3 regions of the Kitasatospora sp. NPDC018619 genome follow, and region 1 is predicted to be linked to each of the others. Evidence: riboswitches for the same ligand, from Rfam matches in the RefSeq annotation. Region 1 holds a riboswitch; each other region holds the start of a gene.
The links. Region 1 has a riboswitch for cobalamin ahead of ACH5AR_RS18135 (HoxN/HupN/NixA family nickel/cobalt transporter). Riboswitches for the same ligand answer to the same signal wherever they lie in the genome.
Positions count from the first base shown of each region.

Region 1 (6,671 bases):
TCCACGATCGGCATCCGGTCGAGCGTCCAGCCCACGGCGTACTGCTCGATCAGGTCGTCGATGCGGCGGGCGTGCTGGACGTAACCCTCGATGAGCTCCATCGTGTACTCGCCGACCTGCGGGGTGCCCTCGTCGGGCTTGGGCTCACGGGCGCGGGCCACCCAGTCGGCGAGGACCTGCTGCGGGTCGACCCCGCGGTGGTCGGCCTCGAAGAGGATCTGGAAGGCCCGGGTGCGGGCCTTGCTGCGTGCGGCCGACACGGACTTACTTCACCCGGCCGAGGTAGCTGCCATCGCGGGTGTCGACCTTGACCTTCTCGCCGGTGGTGACGAAGAGCGGGACCTGGATCTCGGCGCCGGTCTCCAGGGTGGCCGGCTTGGAGCCACCGGTGGAGCGGTCGCCCTGGACGCCCGGCTCGGTGTGGGCGATGGTCAGCTCGACGGCGGCCGGCAGCTCGATGTAGAGGACGGCGCCCTCGTTGGTGGCGACCAGGGCCTCGAAGCCCTCCAGCAGGTACTTGGCGGCGTCGCCGACGACGGCCGGCTCGACCGTGATCTGGTCGTAGGTGTCCATGTCCATGAACACGAAGTTCTCGCCGTCCTTGTACGAGAACTGCATGCCGCGCTTGTCGACGTTGGCGGTCTCGACCTTGGTGCCCGCGTTGAAGGTCTTGTCGACGACCTTGCCGGTCAGGACCTCCTTGAGCTTGGTACGCACGAAGGCCGGGCCCTTGCCGGGCTTGACGTGCTGGAACTCGACGACGGACCAGAGCTTGCCGCCCTCCAGCTTGAGGACCATGCCGTTCTTGAGATCGTTCGTGGAAGCCACGGGCGCACTTACTCCTGGATATAGCTGTCAAGGAACCAAGGGGTGCGTCCTGCCGTCCGCGGCCCGGGGGCCGCGGTCACAGGGCGAGGAGCTCCTTGGTGGTGATGGTGAGCAGCTCGGGCCCGCCCTCCTCGAGGGGGCGCACGACGAGCGTGTCCTCGATCCGGACGCCGCCCCTGCCCGGGAGGTGGACCCCAGGGCCGACGGTGACCGGCACGCGGCTGTCCAGTTTACCCATGTCCGCAGGACCGAGGCGCGGGGCCTCCCGGATCTCCAGCCCGATGCCGTGGCCCACCGGGTGCGGGGAGGCCTCGGTGTGGCCCGCCGCCTCCAGGACCTGCCGGGCGGCCCGGTCGGGCACGCACTGCTCCACCCCCGGCCCGAGCGCCTCCCGGCCGGCCCGCTGGGCGCGGAACACCAGCCGGTGCAGCTCCACCTGCCAGGGCGCGGGCGCGGCACCGATCACGAAGGTGCGGGCGGTGGAGACGCCGTAGCCGCGGTACTGGGCGCCCATCACCACGGTCAGGAAGTCGCCCTCCTCCACCCGGCGGTCGGTCGGCTGGTGGGCGGCCTGGCCGGAGTGGCTGCCGGTTCCGACCGAGACCGGGAAGGCGGCCCGGTCGGCGCCGTGGTCGATCATCCGGCGCTCCAGCTCCATCGCCAGGTGCCGCTCGGTGCGGCCGACCAGGATCGACTCCAGCAGCTCGCCGAGCGCCTGGTCGGCGATCTCGGCGGCGATCCGCAGGTCGGCGATCTCGTGCTCGTCCTTGACCACCCGCAGCCGCTCGACCGTCGGGCCGAGGTCCACCAGCCGGGCCCCCTCGGTCAGGCCCCCCACCGCCCGGTGCCGGCTCACGGTCAGGTCGTGCTCCTCCACCGCCAGGCCCGACACCCCGGCCCGCGCGGCGACGACCGCGGCGGCCAGCGCGGTGTCCGAGCCGGCCGCCACCGGCAGCCGGGCGACGTCCGGGGCGATCAGGTGCTCCCCGGAGTCGTCCGGCGGGAGGTCGTCCGGCAGCGCCAGCAGCGCCCGCTCCCTGGTCAGCAACAGGCTCGCCCCGCAGGGCGCGCAGCCCGTCAGGTACCGCACGTTCGCCGCGCGGGTGATCAGCGCCGCATCGGCCCCGGCCGCACTGCAGTGCTCCCTCACCCGCTCCCGCCGCCCCGCGTACGCATCCGCCATGCGTCGAGCCTACGAACCCCCGGCCCGAAGCGCCCGCCGAGCACCCCCGTCAGAACCCCCGGTGCCCCCTGCGCGCCCCCCGCGCGACCGCGCCGTCCCCCTCCGGCACGCGCCGGGCCTCCCGCTCCCCCGGCCGCCGGAGCCGGGGGTGGGCCCCGGCGCGTGCGCCGCAGCGCGCGGGACGGCGGACGCGCCCCGCGGCCGGGAATGGGCGGAGCGGGGCCCGCGCTAGGTCAGATGAAAACGACTTCCATTTCGATGTAGAGTCCCGTCCCAGCACGCGACCCCGACCCCAGGAAGGACGCCCGATGGCCCGCAGCGAGCTGCGCCCGGTGATCAAGCTCCGCTCCACCGCCGGCACCGGCTTCACCTACGTGACCCGCAAGAACCGCCGCAACGCCCCGGACCGGATGGTCCTGCGCAAGTACGACCCGGTCGCCGGCCGGCACGTCGACTTCCGCGAGGAGCGCTGAGCCCCGGCCGCTCCGGCCCCCGCAGCCCGATCCGAGAGGAGCCCCTCATGAAGCCCGGAATCCACCCCGACTACCGCCCCGTCGTCTTCCGCGACAAGGTCGGCGGCCTCGCCTTCCTCACCCGCTCGACCGTCACCGGCGACCGCACCGTCGAGTGGGAGGACGGCCACACCTACCCGGTGGTCGACGTCGAGATCTCCTCGGCGAGCCACCCCTTCTACACCGGCCAGTCCCGGGTGCTGGACACCGCCGGACGGGTCGAGCAGTTCCGCCGCCGCTACGGCGACCGGCACTGACACCGCGGGACGGCGACCGCGCCCGCCCGGTTCCGGGCGGGCGCGGTCCCGGGTTCCGCCGTCCGCCGTGCGGACCGGCGGCCGCCCGGGTCACCGGCCCCCGGGCGTCCAGCGCTGCTCGACCCGGGCGAGCTTCCAGTACCCGACCGCGATCGCCCAGACCACCACGAACAGCCCGGCGATGGCGTAGCCGACGTTGTCCAGCGAGATGTCCGCGACGAACCCGGTGACCGGGTCGCTCAGGTCGAGCTTCTCGTGCAGCACCCCGACCAGCTCGATGGTGCCGATGACGAAGGCCACCGCGATCGACAGGCCGGTGATGGTCAGGTTGTAGTAGACCTTCCGGACCGGGTTGGCGAAGGCCCACTGGTACGCGACGTTCATGAACGTCCCGTCCAGGGTGTCGAACAGGCTCATCCCGGCCGCGAACAGCAGCGGCAGGCAGACGATCGCGTACCAGGGCAGCCCCGAGGCCGCGCCCGAGCCGGCCATCACCATCAGGGTGACCTCGGTCGCGGTGTCGAAGCCCAGCCCCAGCACCATGCCCACCGGGAACATCTGGCCCGGCCGGGTGATCGAGCGGGTCGCCCGGTTCAGCACCCGGGCCATGAAGCCGCGCGAGTCGAGGTGCGCCTCCAGCTCCTTCTCGTCGAACCGCCCGGCCCGCATCGAGCGGAACACCCTGAGGATGCCGAGCAGCGCCGCCAGGTTGAGCGCGCCGATCAGGTAGAGGAAGACCCCGGAGGTGGTCGTGCCGACCACGCCCAGCCACTTGTGGGTGGTCGACTCGTCGTCCATCAGGGTGTTCGCCAGCTGCGCGCCGCCCGCCACCAGGGCGGCCATCAGCACCACCATCGAGGAGTGCCCGAGGGCGAACCAGAAGCCCACCGAGACCGGCCGCCTGCCGTCCGCCATCAGCTTGCGGGTGGTGTTGTCGATCACCGCGATGTGGTCGGCGTCGAAGGCGTGCCGCATGCCGAGGGTGTACGCGGTGACGCCCAGGCCCACCCCGAAGACCTGGGTGCCGACGGCGTACCGCTCGGGTGCGACCAGGAAGACCAGCGTGCCGAAGGCCACGACGTGCATGGCGGCGATCACGGCCATCAGCCCGGCCGTGCGGACGGTGTCCTCGCGCCGCCACCTGAAGGCGGGCAGCACGGAAGGGGCCGCCTGCGGACCGGCGGCAACGGTTTCGGGCAGGGTCATCTGCGTCACGCTCCAGCACCTCGTGGAAAACCTCGTGAGATGCCGTGGCCGGTCTCCTGGCTGACGGGACGCCCGTACCCGCCTTCCCAGGCGCGCGAGGCGCCCAGTGGCTCCGTGGGTACGGACGACGTTCCCCCGCGGACGGGGGAACGACCCGATCACAGTGGCGAGGGCCGCTCCGGGCTGGGACCCCTGAGGGTCCGTCACCGGTCTTCCCGAGCACCACGGCGGGCAACACCGTAGGGGCCCGTCCCCACGGGTGCAAGGCTGCGCACCTGCGCAGGTGTCCAGGATCACAGGCCGCCGCCTGCGAGAATCTCCGCATGCATCTCGTACCGGCCGACCGCGCGGGCCACCGCACCATCGACGGACACCGGGTCTGCGAGGCCATCGCCGCGATCGGCGATCCCGCGCACGTCCGGTCCTGGTCCGAGCGGTTCTCCCTGCTCGCCGACCCCGGGCGGCTCGCCCTGCTGCTCGCCCTCCACCGGGCCGGCCCCCTCGCCGTCAGCGACCTCGCGGTCGCCGCCGGCATGCGCGACCCCGCCGTCTCCCAGGCCCTGCGGCTGCTCCGCACGGCCGGCGTGGTCACCGGTGACCGGGACGGACGAGTGGTGCGCTACCGGCTCGTGGACGAGGCCATGCGCCCCCTCCTCGACGAGTGTGCCGCCGCCGAGCACCACGAGCCCTCCGCCGCCGCGGGCTGACCCGCCGAAACCCCGGCCGGGAGCGCGGCCGGCCGTTACGATCATGGTGTGCTGAACCGCCTCCGCCGCAGGCCTCGGCCGTGGCCCGACGACTCGCGTTGGGACACCCGGCCGGTCAGGGCACGCGTCCTGGCCGTCACCCGCACACTCACCTCGGCGACCCGCGTGCTCGACGTGCTCGCCCTCCTGCGCGGCCAGGACGGCATCAGGTTCTACGTCACCGTCAATCCCGGTTCGGCGTTCGCCTCCGGGCTCGACGACCACCTCCACGCGATCCCCGGCAACGTCACCGTCATGCCCTGGGACGAGGCCGTCCAGCACGAGTTCGACCTGGCGGTCGCCTGCTCGGTCCACGCGTCCATGCACCGGTTGCGCGCGCCGCTCGTCGTCCTCCCGCACGGCGCCGGCTACAACCGCCTGGTGGCCGAGTCCACCGGGGACGCGGTGAGCGCCGCAGGCCTGTCCCGGAAGGAGCTCACCCACCGCGGGCGGGTCTTCCCCGCCGTCATCGGCGTCACCCACCCGGAGCAGTGCGACCGCCTCGCGGGCGTCCTGCCCGAGGCCCTGCCGCGCACCCGCGAAGTCGGCGACCTCTGCTTCGACCGGATGCTCGACAGCGCCGACGCACGGGACCGCTACCGCCGGCGGCTGGGCGCCGTCGACAAGCGGCGGCTCGTGGTGGTCAACTCCACCTGGAGCAAGCACTCGCTGCTCGCCCGGGCGCTCGACCTGCCGATCCGACTGGTCGGCCAGCTCCCCTGCGACGAGTACACCGTCGCCGTCATCCTGCACCCCAACATCTGGGAGAAGCACGACCCGCAGGCCCTGCTGGCCGAGGCCACCCGCTCCGGCCTGCGGCTCATCCCGCCGCACCGCGGCTGGCAGGCCACCGTGGTGGCGGCCGACTACATGATCGGCGACCACGGCTCGGTCTCCTTCTACGGCGCCGCACTGGAACGCCCGACCGTCCTCGTCGCCACCGGCGCCGGCGAGCTGGACCCGCGATCCCCCACCTACGCCTTCGGTCAGGCCGCGCCGGTGCTCGACCCGGACGGCGACCTCCTCGCCCAACTCGACAAGGTGCTGGCGTCCCACGACCCCGACGCCCTCCGTCCGATCACCGACCTCTCGCTCGGCATGCGCGGCCGGGCCGCCCAGGTGCTGACGGACATCCTGTACGACTTCCTGACCGGCGTGGACCGACCGGTCCGGGCCCCGGTCCTGCCGCCCTTCCCCGACCCCGTCCCGCTGCCCTTCGGGGCGCCCACGAGCTACGACGTGGAGGGCGAGTGCGACGGCACCGAGGTGAGCGTCCGCCGGTACCCGATCGTCGATCCGCAGCGCCACCGGCCCCGCGGACTCTACGCCGTGAGCGCGGAGGAACCCGTCTGGGACCTGAAGTCCGCGGCGGAGGCACTGGCCCGCACCACCGTCGACGCCGAGCGGCCCGCCGAGGACTGGCTCGCCGACACCGCCGCCGACCGCCCCGGAGCCACCGTGCTGGTGGCGGCCCTCGGCGACTCCCGCCACCTGGTCCGGCTGCCCGCCGGCCTGCTCCTGGAGGCGCACGCCGTGCGCCCCTGGGGCGGTGTCAAGCCGCCCCTCGACCCGCTCCTCCTCGGCGCGGCGCTCGCCCTGTGGCTCGCCGAGGGCGGGGCTCCGACCGGACTGCCCGACCACGGCCTCACCATCCGCACCGGAGGCCACCGCGTCGCGGTGGCCTTCACGGCACGGCCCGGCTAGGGCGTGTCTGACAATTCGCCGCGCACCCGGCGAGAATTGTCAGACACGCCCTAGTCCAGCTCCGCGATCCGCGCACGGCTGCGAGCGGCCAGGTCGTCGTCCCCGGTCTCCTCCGCCAGTGCCAGCAGCAGGCGGTGGGCCTCCCGTTCCTTGGCCCGCTGCCCGAGCTCCGACGCCCGCTCGACGCACACGCGGGCCCAGCCGGTCGCGGCCTGCGGCTCACCCAGCGCCCGGT
Region 1 is NZ_JBISAI010000010.1:163,712-170,382, forward strand. Features, by position in the region: gene nusB (transcription antitermination factor NusB) at 1-260, opposite strand, end outside; gene efp (elongation factor P) at 265-828, opposite strand; gene ACH5AR_RS18120 (M24 family metallopeptidase) at 905-2,011, opposite strand; gene rpmG (50S ribosomal protein L33) at 2,320-2,484, shown strand; gene ACH5AR_RS18130 (type B 50S ribosomal protein L31) at 2,532-2,780, shown strand; gene ACH5AR_RS18135 (HoxN/HupN/NixA family nickel/cobalt transporter) at 2,871-3,986, opposite strand; cobalamin riboswitch at 4,015-4,228, opposite strand; gene ACH5AR_RS18140 (ArsR/SmtB family transcription factor) at 4,310-4,693, shown strand; gene ACH5AR_RS18145 (hypothetical protein) at 4,742-6,436, shown strand; gene ACH5AR_RS18150 (AAA family ATPase) at 6,487-6,671, opposite strand, start outside.

Region 2 (6,671 bases), on a different contig from region 1:
GAGGAGTCCGTGGCCGGCGACTTCCCCGGCCTCGCCAAGGCCCTGGGCACCGAGCCCGTCCGGGTCGGCCGCAACCGCTTCGACCTCCTGGTCGAGCTCGCGGACGCGCACACCGTCCGCAGCCTCGCCCCCGACCTGCTCGCGCTGCGGGCGTACCCGGTCCGGGGCGTCATCGTGACGGCCGCGGCGGACTCCGCCGGCCGGGAGGGCGACGACTTCGTCTCGCGCTTCTTCGCCCCGCGCTACGGCGTGGACGAGGACCCGGTGACCGGCTCGGCGCACTGCTGCCTCGGCCCGTACTGGGGCGGGCGCCTGGGCCGTGACGTCGTGACGGGCCACCAGGCCTCGGCGCGCGGCGGCCGGGTGCGGGTCCGGACGGAGGGCGACCGGGTCTTCCTCTCCGGGGCCGCCGTCACCGTCCTGCGCGGCGAACTACTCTAGATCCCGATCGTCCTGTTGGAGCCGCAATGACCGCCTATGTGATCGCCAACGTCCGCACTGCCGAACCGAACGAGGGGATGGCCGAGTACCGGCGCCGGGTGCAGGGCACCCTCGACCCCTTCGGGGGCCGGTTCGTCGTCAAGGGCGGCAAGGTGCGGGTGGAGGAGGGGGACTGGCACCCCGTCCACCTCTCCGTCATCGAGTTCCCGGACGGGGACCTGCTGCGCGGTTGGCTGGATTCGCCCGCCTACCGGGAGATCCTGCCGCTGCGCACGGACAATGTTGACACCGACCTGGTGATCGTCGAAAGCAGCTGACAGTGCCCGAAAACCTTCGTGTGGTGCTCGCCGAGGACAGCGTCCTCCTCCGGGAGGGCCTGGCCGGCGTGCTCGCCCGCTTCGGCCACCGGGTGGTGGCCGCGGTCGGCGACGCCGAGGCGCTGGCCGCGGCGGTGGCCGAGCACCGGCCGGACATCGTCGTCACCGACGTGCGGATGCCGCCCGGCTTCAGCGACGAGGGGCTGCGGGCCGCGGTGGCGCTGCGCGAGGAGCACCCGGGCCTGCCGGTGCTGGTGATCAGCCAGTACATCCAGCGCACCTACGCCGCCGAGCTGCTCGACTCGGCGGACGGCGCGGCGGTCGGCTACCTGCTCAAGGAGCGGATCGGCGACCTGGACGAGTTCATCGGCGCCCTCCACCGGGTCGCCGAGGGCGGCACGGTGGTCGACCCGGAGGTCGTCCGCCAGCTGCTGCGGCACCGCCGCGACCCGCTGGAGCGGCTCACGGCGCGCGAGCGCGAGGTGCTGGCCCTGGTCGCGGAGGGCCAGTCGAACGCGGCCATCGCCCGCTCGCTGGTGGTCAGCGACGCAGCGGTGGGCAAGCACATCGGCAACATCCTGATGAAGCTCGACCTGCCCCCGGCGGAGGAGAGCCACCGCCGGGTGCTCGCCGTCCTCGCCTACCTGCGGGGCTGATCGCCGTCCGGACCGCCGGCCCCGGCGGCGGCCTGGGGCGCGGCGGCCCGCGGCGCGGCGCTCCGGACGGCGTCGTCCTGCGGGGCGCCCTGCGGCGCGGCCCACCCGAGCGAGCGCCAGGCCGTCACGGAGAGGAACACGCCGAGCGGCCCGGCCGTCAGCCAGGCGAAGGAGAGCGACTCCACGTAGTCCATGCCCTGGTGCGAGGTCACGGTGTCGAACCAGACGTCCACCAGGAAGAGCGTGCCGGTCACGGCGGCCACCGGGGAGGTCCGCACGTCGCGCCGCCGGGCCAGCAGCGCGACCGCCACCAGCCCGAGCACCTCGGCCACGTCCAGCCCCACCCAGGCCACGCCCCAGCGCCGCACCGTGTACTCGCCCGCGCCCATGGTGACGGCGAGGTAGACGATCCAGGGGATCAACGCGGCTGCGCAGCAGAGCAGTACGGTCGCCGTCCGCCGCCCGGGCGTCGGCTTCTCTTGCGAGGGCATGTCCGTCCTTCGGTAGGTCTGTCGGGTCATCATGTCGGCCTGCTCCTCGCGCCGCGCGCGCGGGGTGCGTCGGCGGGGCGGCGCCCGGGCCGCGGGTCGGGCCGCGGGTCGGGCGGGGCCGTGATCCGGCCGAACCCGCCCGCCCGGGCGCGGGCTCCGGACGGACGGGCCGGGGGGGCCCCCCCGGGGGGGGGGGGCCCCCCCCCCCCCCCCCCGGGCGGCCCCCCCGGCGGCCGGGGCGCGGGCCTGAGCGCCGCCGGGGGGGGGCGGGGGGGGGGGGGGGGGGGGGGCCGCCCCCCCCCCCGGCGGGGGGGGGGGGGGGGGCGGGGGGGGGGGGGGGGCCCCCCCCGGGGGGGGGGCCCCCCCCGGCCCGGTCCTCCGCCGGGATCAGCCCTTCCGGGCCTTCCGGCTCACTTCACCGGCGCGGTGGCGGGCAGGTACGACAGGAAGTCGTGGGCACCGCTCGCGTCGGTCCCGTTCCCGGCGGCGAGCACCCGCCCGTCGACGGTGGGGACCAGCGCGGTGACGGTCGGCGTCGTCGTCAGCGGACCGGCGTACGGCTCCCAGGCCTGGCCGTTCCAGCGCAGCACCCCCTCGTTCGCGGTGTGCGAGACGGCCGCGAACACCTCGGTGCCGCGGTACACGAGCCCGTTGAGGTAGCTGTACCAGCCGTCGGCCGAGACGGTCACCGGCAGGACGCTCCTGGTCCAGGCCGCGCCGTCCCAGTGCAGGGCCACGATGCGGTCCGGCTGGGTCCGGGTGGTCAGGTCGGTCTCCCGGCCGCCGACGAAGACCTCGCCGCCGCGGCTGACCACCCGGGTGTTCGTCAGGCTCCGCGGCGAGGAGTCCGGCACGGCCACCTGCGACCACGCGGTGCCGTCCCAGTGCGCCAGGTAGGGCTGGCAGCGGTCGTTGCCGGTGTCCCTGCACTGCTCGCCGGAGGCCCAGACGTCGTTCTCCGCCGCGGCCGACACCGAGTTGAGGGTGGTGGTCCTCCCGGTCGGCGCCGGCAGCTTGCTGACCGTCCACCTGGTCCCGTTCCACCGGCCCACGGTGGCCGTGTCGGTGCGGTGGTCGTAGTTGGTGGTGGTGGTTCCGACGGACCACGCGCTGGTGGCCGACAGCGCCACCGCGTCCCGGGCGTCGTAGCCCGCCACCGCCGGGCTGGGGCTGCGGTCGACCCAGGCCGTCCCGTCCCAGTGGAAGGCCTGCGCGGCCGTCCCCGACCCGAGGAACCAGGTGTCGCCCGCGCCCGTCCCGGCGACGGTGGGCGTACCGGACAGCTGGGCGGGAAGCTTGAACTGGCTCCAGGTGGTGCCCTTCAGCTGCCACGTCTGCCCGCAGGTCCACGACTCGCCGGACATCGAGCAGTCCCACTGGGTGCTCGCGAACACCGTGTCGGTGCCGACCGCGGCCATCTTCGTGATGCTCCCCTTGGGCGCCAGGGGCAGCTGGCCCCACCCCGAGGCGTCCGTCGCGGCCACCGCCGGCCCGACACCCAGGGACAGCGCGGCTCCGAGCGCCACCGCCGTGGTGGCCAGGGCGCGGTTGATACTCGTGTGTCGATTCATGCCCCGACACCACCGCCCGCCGCTATATTTTCTCCATACCCCCGCCCGGTCGGCGACCCGGATCCCCTCGAACTCCGGCTCCGGCGGCAGGAGTTGGCAAGCCCCGGCCCGCATCGCCCGACCGGCCCGCCCGCGCGCCCCGATCCGACGGCTCCGCCCCCGGACCCACCCGGCCCCGACCACCCGGCGGGCACCGGGCCCCGGCCGTCCCGCCGCCGACCGGCGCAGCGTCCGACCGGTCGCCCCCACCAGGTGGCCGGTACCGGTCCTGACCGCGCCTGGTACCTTTCGATCGCCGTGGTGTTCGGGAAACCGGTCGGAGTCCGGTGCGGCCCTCGCCACTGTTGCCGCGGAGTACCGCGGCCCTCGCTGACCGGCTCCCCCAGCGGTCAGGGCCACTGGGCGGGCTGGAACAGCCGCCCGGGAAGGTCGGTCGCGGCGCGTCGATGCGGAAGCCAGGAGACCGGCCACGGCGCGCCATGTTCCACGAGGGTCTTGGAGAACACGTGCCCAGCGCTCTGCCGTACCCGTTTCCACCCCTGTGCACCGTTCGCCCCGGAGGTCCGGTACGGGCCGGCCGGGCGCTCGCGGTCCTCCTGCTCACCGGTGTGCTCGGAGCCTGTGCGGGCGCCCCCGCGCCCCTCGCGTCCGGCGGGCCGACGGGCGGTGCCGCGCCGGTCAGCCTGGACAACTGCGGGACGACCGTGACGGTCGGCGCGCCGCCCGACCGGCTGGTGACGCTCAACCAGGGGGCGACGGAGGTGGCGCTGGCCCTCGGGCTGGAGGCCCGCATGGCCGGCACCGCCTACCTCGACGACGCCGTCCCGGAGAAGTGGCAGGCGGCCTACGACTCCGTCCCGGTGCTCTCCAGGGACTACCCGACGAAGGAGAAGCTCCTCGCGGCCCGCCCCGACTTCCTGTACGCCTCCTACTCCAGCGCGTTCACCGGCAAGGTCGCGGGCACCCGTGAGGAGCTGCGCGGCCAGGGCATCGCGTCCTACCTGTCCCCGTTCGGCTGCTCGGACAGAAGCCTGGTGCCACCGACGACCTGGTCGGCGGTGTGGGGCGAACTGGACGACGTCGCCCGGGCCTTCGGAGTCCCGGAGCGGGCCGCCGCGATCCGGCGGGAGCAGGAGCAGCAGCTGGCCGGGCTCACGGCGACGGCCGCGGGCAGGGGCCTGAAGGTCCTGTGGTTCGACTCGGACACCAGGGCGCCGTTCGTCGGCGCGGGCCACGGCGGCCCGCAGCTCGTGCTCGACGCCGTGGGGGCCCGCAACGTCTTCGGGGACCTGCCGGGCGGCTGGCAGAACGTGAGCTGGGAGAAGGTCGTCGCGGCGGACCCGGACGCGATCGTGCTCGCGGACGCCGGCTGGGACACCGCCCAGTCCAAGATCGAGTACCTGGAGCACGACCCGGTGCTGAGCGGGCTCACCGCCGTGCGGCGCAAGGCCTTCGTGGTGGTGCCGTTCTCGGAGTCGACCCCGGGCGTGCTGCTCGCCGATGGAGCCGCCCGGGTGTCCGCGGGGCTCGGCCGACTGCGGCCGGCCTCATGACCGCCGCACCCCGCCCGGCCCTGCGCTCCCGTGGTCCGGGCCTGCGGCCTCCCGACCCTGCGCCACGGCCTCCCGGTCCGGGCCTGCGGCGCCGCGGTCCGGGCCGCGCGACGGCGGCCCTGGCCGTCGGGGCGGCCCTGCTGCTGGCCACCGTGCTCCTCGGCCTCACCGTGGGCTCGCACCCCGAACCCGTCCGGACGGTGATCGACGTCGTGGCGCGCCGCCTCGGCCTGGGCGACCCGCAGGTCACCCTGCTGGACGACCGGATCGTCTGGCAGTTGCGGCTGCCCCGGGTCCTGGGCGCGGCGGCCACCGGCGCCGGCCTCGCGGTCTGCGGTGCGGTGCTGCAGACGCTGACCGGGAACGACCTGGCCGATCCCTTCCTGCTCGGGATCTCGGACGGCGCGGCCGCCGGGGCGGTCACCGTGATCGTCCTCGGCGTCGGCGTGTCCGGCGCCGTGGGCACCGGCGCGGTCTCGACGGCGGCCTTCGCCGGTGCGCTGCTCGCCGCCGTCGTCGTCCTGGTGCTGGCCGGTGCCCGCGGCCGGTCGCTGCCGACCGCCCGGACGGTGCTCGCCGGCATCGCGGTGGGTCAGGCCTGCGGGGCGTACACCTCCTTCGTCGTGCTGGTCCTCGGGGACCGCGACGCCGCGCGCGGGGTCATGGAGTGGACGCTGGGCTCGGTCGCCGGCGTGCGCTGGCCCACCGCCGTCTTCCTGGTCGCGGTCGCGCTGGCCGGTGTCACGGTGCTGGCCGCCTCGGCCCGCGACCTGGACGCCTTCGCCTTCGGGGAGACGGCCGCCCGCTCCCTCGGCGTCCACGTCGAGCGCACCCGCTGGGTGCTGATCGCCACCGCCGCGCTGGTGACCGCGTGCCTGGTCGCCCACACCGGTGTCATCGGGTTCCTCGGCCTGGTCGTCCCGCACGTCGTCCGGCTGGTCTGCGGCCCGCGGCACGCCCTGCTGCTGCCCGTCTCGGCCCTGCTGGGCGCCTCCCTGCTGGTGGGCAGCGACATCCTGGCGCGCTCGGTCCTGGCCGACCGGGAGATCCCGGTCGGCGTCGTCACGGCCGGGCTCGGAGCGCCCTTCTTCGCCTGGCTGCTGTGGCGCCAGGGGCGGGCCGAGGGGAGCGCACGGTGACGCGGACGCCCCCCGTCGAGCTGCGCGCGGAGGAGCTCGGTGTGCGGGCCGGCACGGCCACGCTGCTGGACGCGGTCTCGCTCACGTTCCGCCCCGGCCGGGTCACCGGCCTGCTCGGGCCCAACGGCGCCGGCAAGACCACCCTGCTGCGCGCGGCCGCCGGGCTGACCCGGCCGAGCGCGGGGCGGGTCCTCCTGGACGGAGCGGACCTCCACGCGCTCACCGCCCGCCGGCGGGCGCGGCAGGTGGCCTTCATGGAGCAGCAGGCCGACACCCGGCTGGCGCTGACGGCCCGCCAGGTCGTCGAGCTGGGCCGCACGCCGCACCGCGGCCGCTGGCCCGTCCCGACGGACTCCGCGGCCGGGGCCCACGAGCGGTCGGTGGTCGCCGGTGCCGTCGCCGCAGCCGACGTCGGCCACCTGCTCGACCGCTCCTGGCCGACGCTGTCGGGCGGCGAGCGGCAGCGGGTCCAGCTCGCGCGGGCCCTGGTGCAGGAGCCCGGT
Region 2 is NZ_JBISAI010000005.1:337,362-344,032, reverse strand. Features, by position in the region: gene ACH5AR_RS10630 (PhzF family phenazine biosynthesis protein) at 1-441, shown strand, start outside; gene ACH5AR_RS10625 (DUF1330 domain-containing protein) at 468-758, shown strand; gene ACH5AR_RS10620 (response regulator) at 782-1,414, shown strand; gene ACH5AR_RS10615 (hypothetical protein) at 1,399-1,905, opposite strand; gene ACH5AR_RS10610 (hypothetical protein) at 2,316-3,476, opposite strand; cobalamin riboswitch at 3,758-3,963, shown strand; gene ACH5AR_RS10605 (ABC transporter substrate-binding protein) at 4,085-5,029, shown strand; gene ACH5AR_RS10600 (FecCD family ABC transporter permease) at 5,026-6,168, shown strand; gene ACH5AR_RS10595 (ABC transporter ATP-binding protein) at 6,165-6,671, shown strand, end outside.
Region 2: linked by a shared signal. The riboswitch ahead of ACH5AR_RS10605 (ABC transporter substrate-binding protein) and the one ahead of ACH5AR_RS18135 (HoxN/HupN/NixA family nickel/cobalt transporter) in region 1 are both predicted to bind cobalamin.

Region 3 (6,671 bases), on a different contig from region 1:
GGAGGCCAGGTACAGCAGGCCGTAGTTGAGGCTCCCGGTCTCGGCGGTCACCGAGGACCCGCCGTAGTAGAAGACGCCCTTGAGGTAGGTGACGGCGCCGACCTGGCCGAAGCAGTTGTAGCCGGCCCAGCCGAGCAGCACCACGCCCCAGCCGACGGCCACCGCGCCGGCCGCGCGCATCGGACCCGTGCGTGTCATCCCGTATCCCCCGCCCCCTCCGGGCCAGTCCCCGGCCGTTCGCCCGCCCTCGGCTTCGCCGCCACAGGATGCCACACGGCGCAACGGAGCCGGAATTCCACCCGTTCAGCGCAACCGCCCGGTGCGGCCCATCTCACAGCGCGGGTACCGCGGCAGACCTGTCGTCGGCTCACCGCACGTGCAGGCCGCCCCAGTCGACGTTCGCACCGAACGTGCCGGAGCCGCCGGTGAGCGCCAGCGGGCTGCGGTAGGTGGCGGTGACGTCCGCGGCCGAGTTGCGCGGCTGGTCCGGGGACAGGTTGTTCGCGGTGAGCGACTGCCCCCAGACCGTCCAGACCGTCCAGGGCGTGCGCCGCAGGGTCTCCGGCTGGCGGGAGTTGACCGGGACGGCGAAGGACTCGGCGAGCATCCGCGGTTTGCCGTAGCCGGCGAGCCCGTCGTAGTACCGCTTGGTCCACACCTCGCCGGTGCCGATCGGGTGCGCCGGGCTGCCGCTGTAGTCGTCCACCCCGACCACGTCCACGTACTGGGCGCCCGGGTAGTAGTCCCAGGGGTCCACGCCCGGGGCGCCGTCCCAGGAGACCGGCGTCCAGACGAACAGCAGGTTGTGCAGCCCCCTGGTCTCCACCAGGTACCGGTAGGTGATCTTCCACAGCGCCTGGTAGTCGGCGGGCCTCTGGCCGGCCCACCAGAACCGGCGGGAGCAGTCCAGCACGTTCATCTCGTGGTACGGGCGCAGCAGCACCGGCACGTCGCGGGCGGCCAGGTACTCCAGGTGGTCGGCCAGGTAGGACAGGTCGGTGATCAGCGCGCGGTACTCGGCGGTGTCGTGCGCACCGTCCACGACCCGGCCGAACCAGTCGGGGTCCTTGGCCGCGGGCGAGTTCGAACAGAGCACCCGGTCGAAGGACTTGACGTCCGAACCGGGGTAGGGCTGGTGGAAGGACATGCCGACGATCCCGGCGGGGCCGCCGCCGTTGTCGGGGAGCTCGGTGCTGCTGCCGTCGCAGTTCTGCTGCACGCCCGCCGCGCCGTAGCTCCCGTCCTCCGCGCGCGGGTGGCCGTCCCAGACCGCGGCGAGCAGGTCGACGGCGTCGTCGGTGTACTGCCAGCCGGCCCGGCAGGTCGGCCAGCGGCCGGCCGAGTAGGAGCGCGGGTTGCCGACGCCCCAGCCGTTCTGGCCGTAGCCGGGGCCGAGGTCGGTCTCCACGAAGCCGGGCAGCTTGCCGGTGATGTCGGCGGCCTTCCGGTAGTAGTAGCCGACCTGCTTGGTGCCCCGGTAGTCCCCGTACTCGGGGTTGTTGCGCTCGTTGTGCGCCTCGACGTGCTGGCCGATCACCGTGCCGCCGCTCTGCCCGGTGCGGGCCTGGGCCTCCAGGTCGGCGAGGAACTGCTGGACGGCGCGGGCGTTCGGCGAGGCCTGCGGATCCCGGGCGAGCAGGTCCCGGCCCACCTCCGGCGGCAGGGTGCGCCCGGGCAGGCCGACCGACACCGGGACCCTCGGGGGCTGTTCGCCGTCGGCCCGGCCGTCGTGGTCCAGCAGGACGACCGCTCCCGCCGCGACGACGGCCCCGGCCGCGGCCAGGACGGCGGTCTTGCCGCGCAGGGCTCTGGGCAGGGCCACGGACCGCTCCTCCGGTTGCTCGCCGGCGCCGCCCCCCACGGACGCAACCGGAACACACATGCGAAATGACTGTCCCGAGAGCCTGCCACACTCCCCCGGCCCCCGCGAGCGGTCGGCCGGGGCGCCGGGGTGTCACAGCAGGTCAGCCCGCCGGCGGCGGGGCGTCGTCGCCGGTCAGCCCGCCGACGCCGGCGGGGTGCCCTGGACTCCGGGCGCGGCCGAGGAAGCGGCCTTGGCGCGCTTCAGCAGCTGCCCCTTCACGTGCTCGGCGAAGCCGGAGGCCGCCGCGGTCGCCGTGGCGTCCGGGGCGTTGCCGCCCTTCGCCGAGCCCTCGACCGTGAAGTAGCCGTACCGGCCCAGGCTGTTGTGCGTCCCGGTGCAGCCGGCGGCGGCGCAGAAGGCCGGGGAGCCGGCCGCGGGCGCGCCCTTGAGCTGCCCGGCGAAGTTCTTCAGCGCCGTCTCGGCCTGGATGCGGTGGTCGAACACCGCCACCCCGACGGTGACGGCGCTCTCGCCGGAGACGTACGTCGCCCGGAGCACCTGCTGGCACCCCTGGTCGCCGAGGACCTTGCCCAGACCGCCGGTCGTGGAGTTCCCGTCCCAGCAGGGCGAGTCCAGCGTCACGACGGTCCGGTTCCAGGTGGCGCCGTTGATCGTCACCTGGAGCGCGGAGAACAGCGCTCCCGCGTCCTGCGGAGCCGGGTCGGTGGCGGCCTCCCAGATCGGCTTCGACGGGTCGTCCGGCGTGCCGGAGGCGCTCGGGGACGCGACCGGCCCGGTGGTCTTGGCGGCCACCGGGGAGCCGTCGTCCTTCTTGCCCTTGAACAGCAGCACACCGCCGGCGACCAGGCCGCCGACGACGGCGACGGCGGCCACCACGCCGACGGCCTTCAGCCGGCGGCGGCGCTTGGCGTCGGCCTCGTTGCGGTCCGCCAGCGCGTCCCAGTCCGGCTCGACCCGCTGCGGCGGGACCGGCTGGTGGGGCTGCTGCTGGAGGTGCCACTGGGGCTGCCCGACCGGCTGCGGGTGCGGCTGCGGCTGCCCGACCGGTGGCACGGGCTGCGGTGCGGGCGGAACCGGCTGCGGCGGGGGCGGGACCGGCTGCGGCATCGGCGGAACGGGCTGGGCGACCGGCTGCGCCGCCGGCACGACCGGCCCGTAGGAGGCGGGCGGCGGCCCGAAACCCCCGCTCGGCGGCGGTACCGGCCCAGGTACCACCGGCTGCTGATTCTGTGCGCCCCCCGGCCCGGCGGGAGGCGTTCCCTGCGGCCCGTGGCCGGGGACGCCGGTTCCGTCGCTCATGCGCCCAGATCGTAGGGCATCACCGCGACGGCCGGTCCTCCCGGTGACCATTCCGTATCGAAACCAGGACTCCGCCGCCCCGGCCCCGGGCCTTTCGAAGGCCTCCGGGCGCCACGTTCCCGGTACGGCCGGTCATCGCCCCGACACGCGACGCCGTACTACATCTGGGGTCGCTTCAGGGAGACACCACTACATGTATGCTCGCTTCTGCTGTCGATGCAGGGGAACCCGGTGCGAATCCGGGACTGCCCCGCAGCGGTGTGCGGGCGGCTGGAGCAGCCGTACCCCGCGAGTCCGAGTACCTGCCGACGGTGTGCGCCACGGCCCTCCCGCAGAGGCCGCGCCGGCACGAGCAGTACCCCTCCGGGCCTCGCGGGCGGGCCGGGGAGTCACCGTCGCGCGACGCCGTCTGCGTTCGTGCCGTGCTCCCCTGCCCCGATCGGCCCGGTGCCCCCGATCACCGCCGCCGATCGCCGCCAGGAGAGAGCGCCTTGACCACCGCCGCCTCAGCCACCCTGCCCGCCCAGGGCTCCGGTACCGCCTTCACCGACCCGACGGTCTCCGACCCCGGCGGCGCCCTGCTGCGGCTGCTCACCGACCGCAGCTCCGACCTCACCGAGGTCGACCCCGGCCATGTCGCCGCCGCCGCGCTGCGCGGCCGTCACGCCGGCTCGGACTTCGCCGAACTGCGCGGGCTGGCCGTGGACGCCGCCGCGTCGATGATCGCCGAGGACCCCCAGTACTCGAAGCTGGCCGCCCGCCTGCTCGCCCTGGAGATCGTCGACGAGGCGAACAGCCAGGGCTCGGTGTCCTTCTCCGCCTCGATCGCCGTCGGCCACGCCGAGGGCCTGATCGGCGACACCACCGCCGCCTTCGTCGCCAAGCACGCCGCCGCCCTGGACGCGCTGGTCGACACCGAGGGCGACGACCGCTTCGAGTACTTCGGCCTGCGCACCGTGCAGTCCCGCTACCTGCTGCGCCACCCGATCACCCGCAAGGTGATCGAGACCCCGCAGCACTTCCTGCTCCGCGTCGCCTGCGGCCTGGCGGTCGGCGACAGCGAGCAGTCGGTGCGCGAGGTGGCCGAGCTGTACGGCCTGATGAGCCGCCTGGAGTACCTGACCTCCTCTCCGACGCTCTTCAACTCCGGTACCCGCCACCCGCAGATGTCGAGCTGCTACCTGCTCGACTCGCCGCTGGACAACCTGGACTCGATCTACAACCGCTACGCGCAGATCGCCCGGCTGTCCAAGCACGCCGGCGGCATCGGCCTGTCCTACTCGCGCATCCGCTCGCGCGGCAGCCTGATCCGCGGCACCAACGGCAAGTCCAACGGCATCGTGCCGTTCCTGCGCACCCTCGACTCCTCCGTCGCCGCCGTCAACCAGGGCGGCCGCCGCAAGGGCGCGGCCTGCGTCTACCTGGAGACCTGGCACGCCGACATCGAGGAGTTCCTGGAGCTGCGCGACAACACCGGCGAGGAGGCGCGCCGCACCCACAACCTCAACCTGGCGCACTGGATCCCGGACGAGTTCATGCGCCGGGTCAACGCCGACCAGGACTGGTCGCTGTTCTCCCCGGCCGACGTGCCGGAGCTGGTCGACCTGTGGGGCGCCGAGTTCGACGAGGCCTACCGCAAGGCCGAGCTGGCCGGCAAGGCCGTGCGCACCATCCCGGCGCAGACCCTGTACGCCCGCATGATGCGCACCCTGGCGCAGACCGGCAACGGCTGGATGACCTTCAAGGACGCCTCCAACCGCGCCGCCAACCAGACCGCGCTGCCGGGCCGCACCGTGCACTCGTCCAACCTGTGCACGGAGATCCTGGAGGTCACGGACGACTCCGAGACCGCCGTCTGCAACCTGGGCTCGGTCAACCTCGGCGCCCACGTGGCCGCGGGCGCGTCGGCCTCCGACCTCCTCGGCGCGATGGACTGGGAGCGGCTGGACGCCACCGTCCGCACCGCCGTGACGTTCCTCGACCGCGTGGTGGACATCAACTTCTACCCGACCACCGAGGCGGGCACCTCCAACTCCCGCTGGCGGCCGGTGGGCCTGGGCGTGATGGGCCTCCAGGACGTCTTCTTCAAGCTGCGGATCGACTTCGACTCCCCCGAGGCCGCCCGGCTGTCCACCCTCATCGCCGAGCGCATCATGCTCACCGCGTACGAGCGCTCCGCCGACCTGGCCGAGCAGCTCGGCCGCCACGAGGCGTACGGCGAGACCCGCGCCGCGCGCGGCGAGCTGCACATCGACCACTTCCCGTCGGCCGCCCCGCAGTGGGCCGAGAAGTGGGACGCGCTGCGCGCCCGGATCGCCGAGACCGGCCTGCGCAACTCGCTGCTGCTGGCCATCGCGCCGACCGCGACCATCGCGTCCATCGCCGGCGTGTACGAGTGCATCGAGCCGCAGGTGTCCAACCTGTTCAAGCGCGAGACGCTGTCCGGCGAGTTCCTCCAGGTCAACCCGTACCTGGTGCGCGAGCTCAAGGAGCTCGGCGTCTGGGACCAGCAGACCCGCGACGCGCTGCGCGACGCCAACGGCTCGGTGCAGGAGCTGAACTGGCTGCCGGCCGACGTGCGGTCGCTGTACCGGACGGCCTGGGAGCTGCCGCAGCGCGCGCTGATCGACCTGGCCGCGGCGCGGATGCCGTACCTGGACCAGAGCCAGTCCCTGAACCTGTTCATGGCGGCGCCGACCATCGGCAAGCTCAGCTCGATGTACGCCTACGCGTGGAAGGTCGGTCTCAAGACCACCTACTACCTGCGTTCGCGCCCGGCCACCCGCATCGCCCAGGCCGCCTCCGGCACCGCGCGCACGGCGGCGCCGGCGCCCGTGCCCGTGAACACCCCCGCCCTCACCCCGGAGCAGGAGGCCGCCATCGCCTGCTCCCTGGAGAACCCCGAGTCCTGCGAGGCCTGCCAGTAATGTCCCAGTCCGAAGACCGCAAGATGCTGCTCGACCCCGGCTTCGAGCTGACCCTGCGTCCGATGCGCTACCCGTCGTTCTACGACCGGTACCGGGACGCGATCAAGAACACCTGGACCGTGGAGGAGGTGGACCTGCACTCGGACGTCGCCGACCTGGCGAAGCTCAACGAGGGCGAGCGCCACCTCATCGGGCGACTGGTCGCGTTCTTCGCGACCGGCGACTCGATCGTCTCCAACAACGTGGTGCTGAGCCTCTACAAGCACATCAACTCCCCGGAGGCGCGGCTCTACCTGTCGCGCCAGCTCTTCGAGGAGGCCGTGCACGTCCAGTTCTACCTGACGCTGCTGGACACCTACCTGCCCGACCCGGAGGACCGCGCGGCCGCGTTCGCGGCGGTGGAGAACATCCCCTCCATCGCGCAGAAGGCCAAGTTCTGCTTCAAGTACATGAACGCGGTCGACCACATCGACTCGCTCCGGACGAAGGAGGACAGGCGGGCGTTCCTGCTCAACCTGATCTGCTTCGCGGCGTGTGTGGAAGGGCTGTTCTTCTACGGCGCGTTCGCCTACGTGTACTGGTTCCGGAGCCGTGGCCTGCTGCACGGTCTGGCGACCGGC
Region 3 is NZ_JBISAI010000017.1:139,873-146,543, reverse strand. Features, by position in the region: gene ACH5AR_RS25885 (hypothetical protein) at 1-198, opposite strand, end outside; gene ACH5AR_RS25880 (glycoside hydrolase family 26 protein) at 368-1,822, opposite strand; gene ACH5AR_RS25875 (hypothetical protein) at 1,997-2,878, opposite strand; cobalamin riboswitch at 3,305-3,449, shown strand; gene ACH5AR_RS25870 (ribonucleoside-diphosphate reductase subunit alpha) at 3,640-6,051, shown strand; gene ACH5AR_RS25865 (ribonucleotide-diphosphate reductase subunit beta) at 6,051-6,671, shown strand, end outside.
Region 3: linked by a shared signal. The riboswitch ahead of ACH5AR_RS25870 (ribonucleoside-diphosphate reductase subunit alpha) and the one ahead of ACH5AR_RS18135 (HoxN/HupN/NixA family nickel/cobalt transporter) in region 1 are both predicted to bind cobalamin.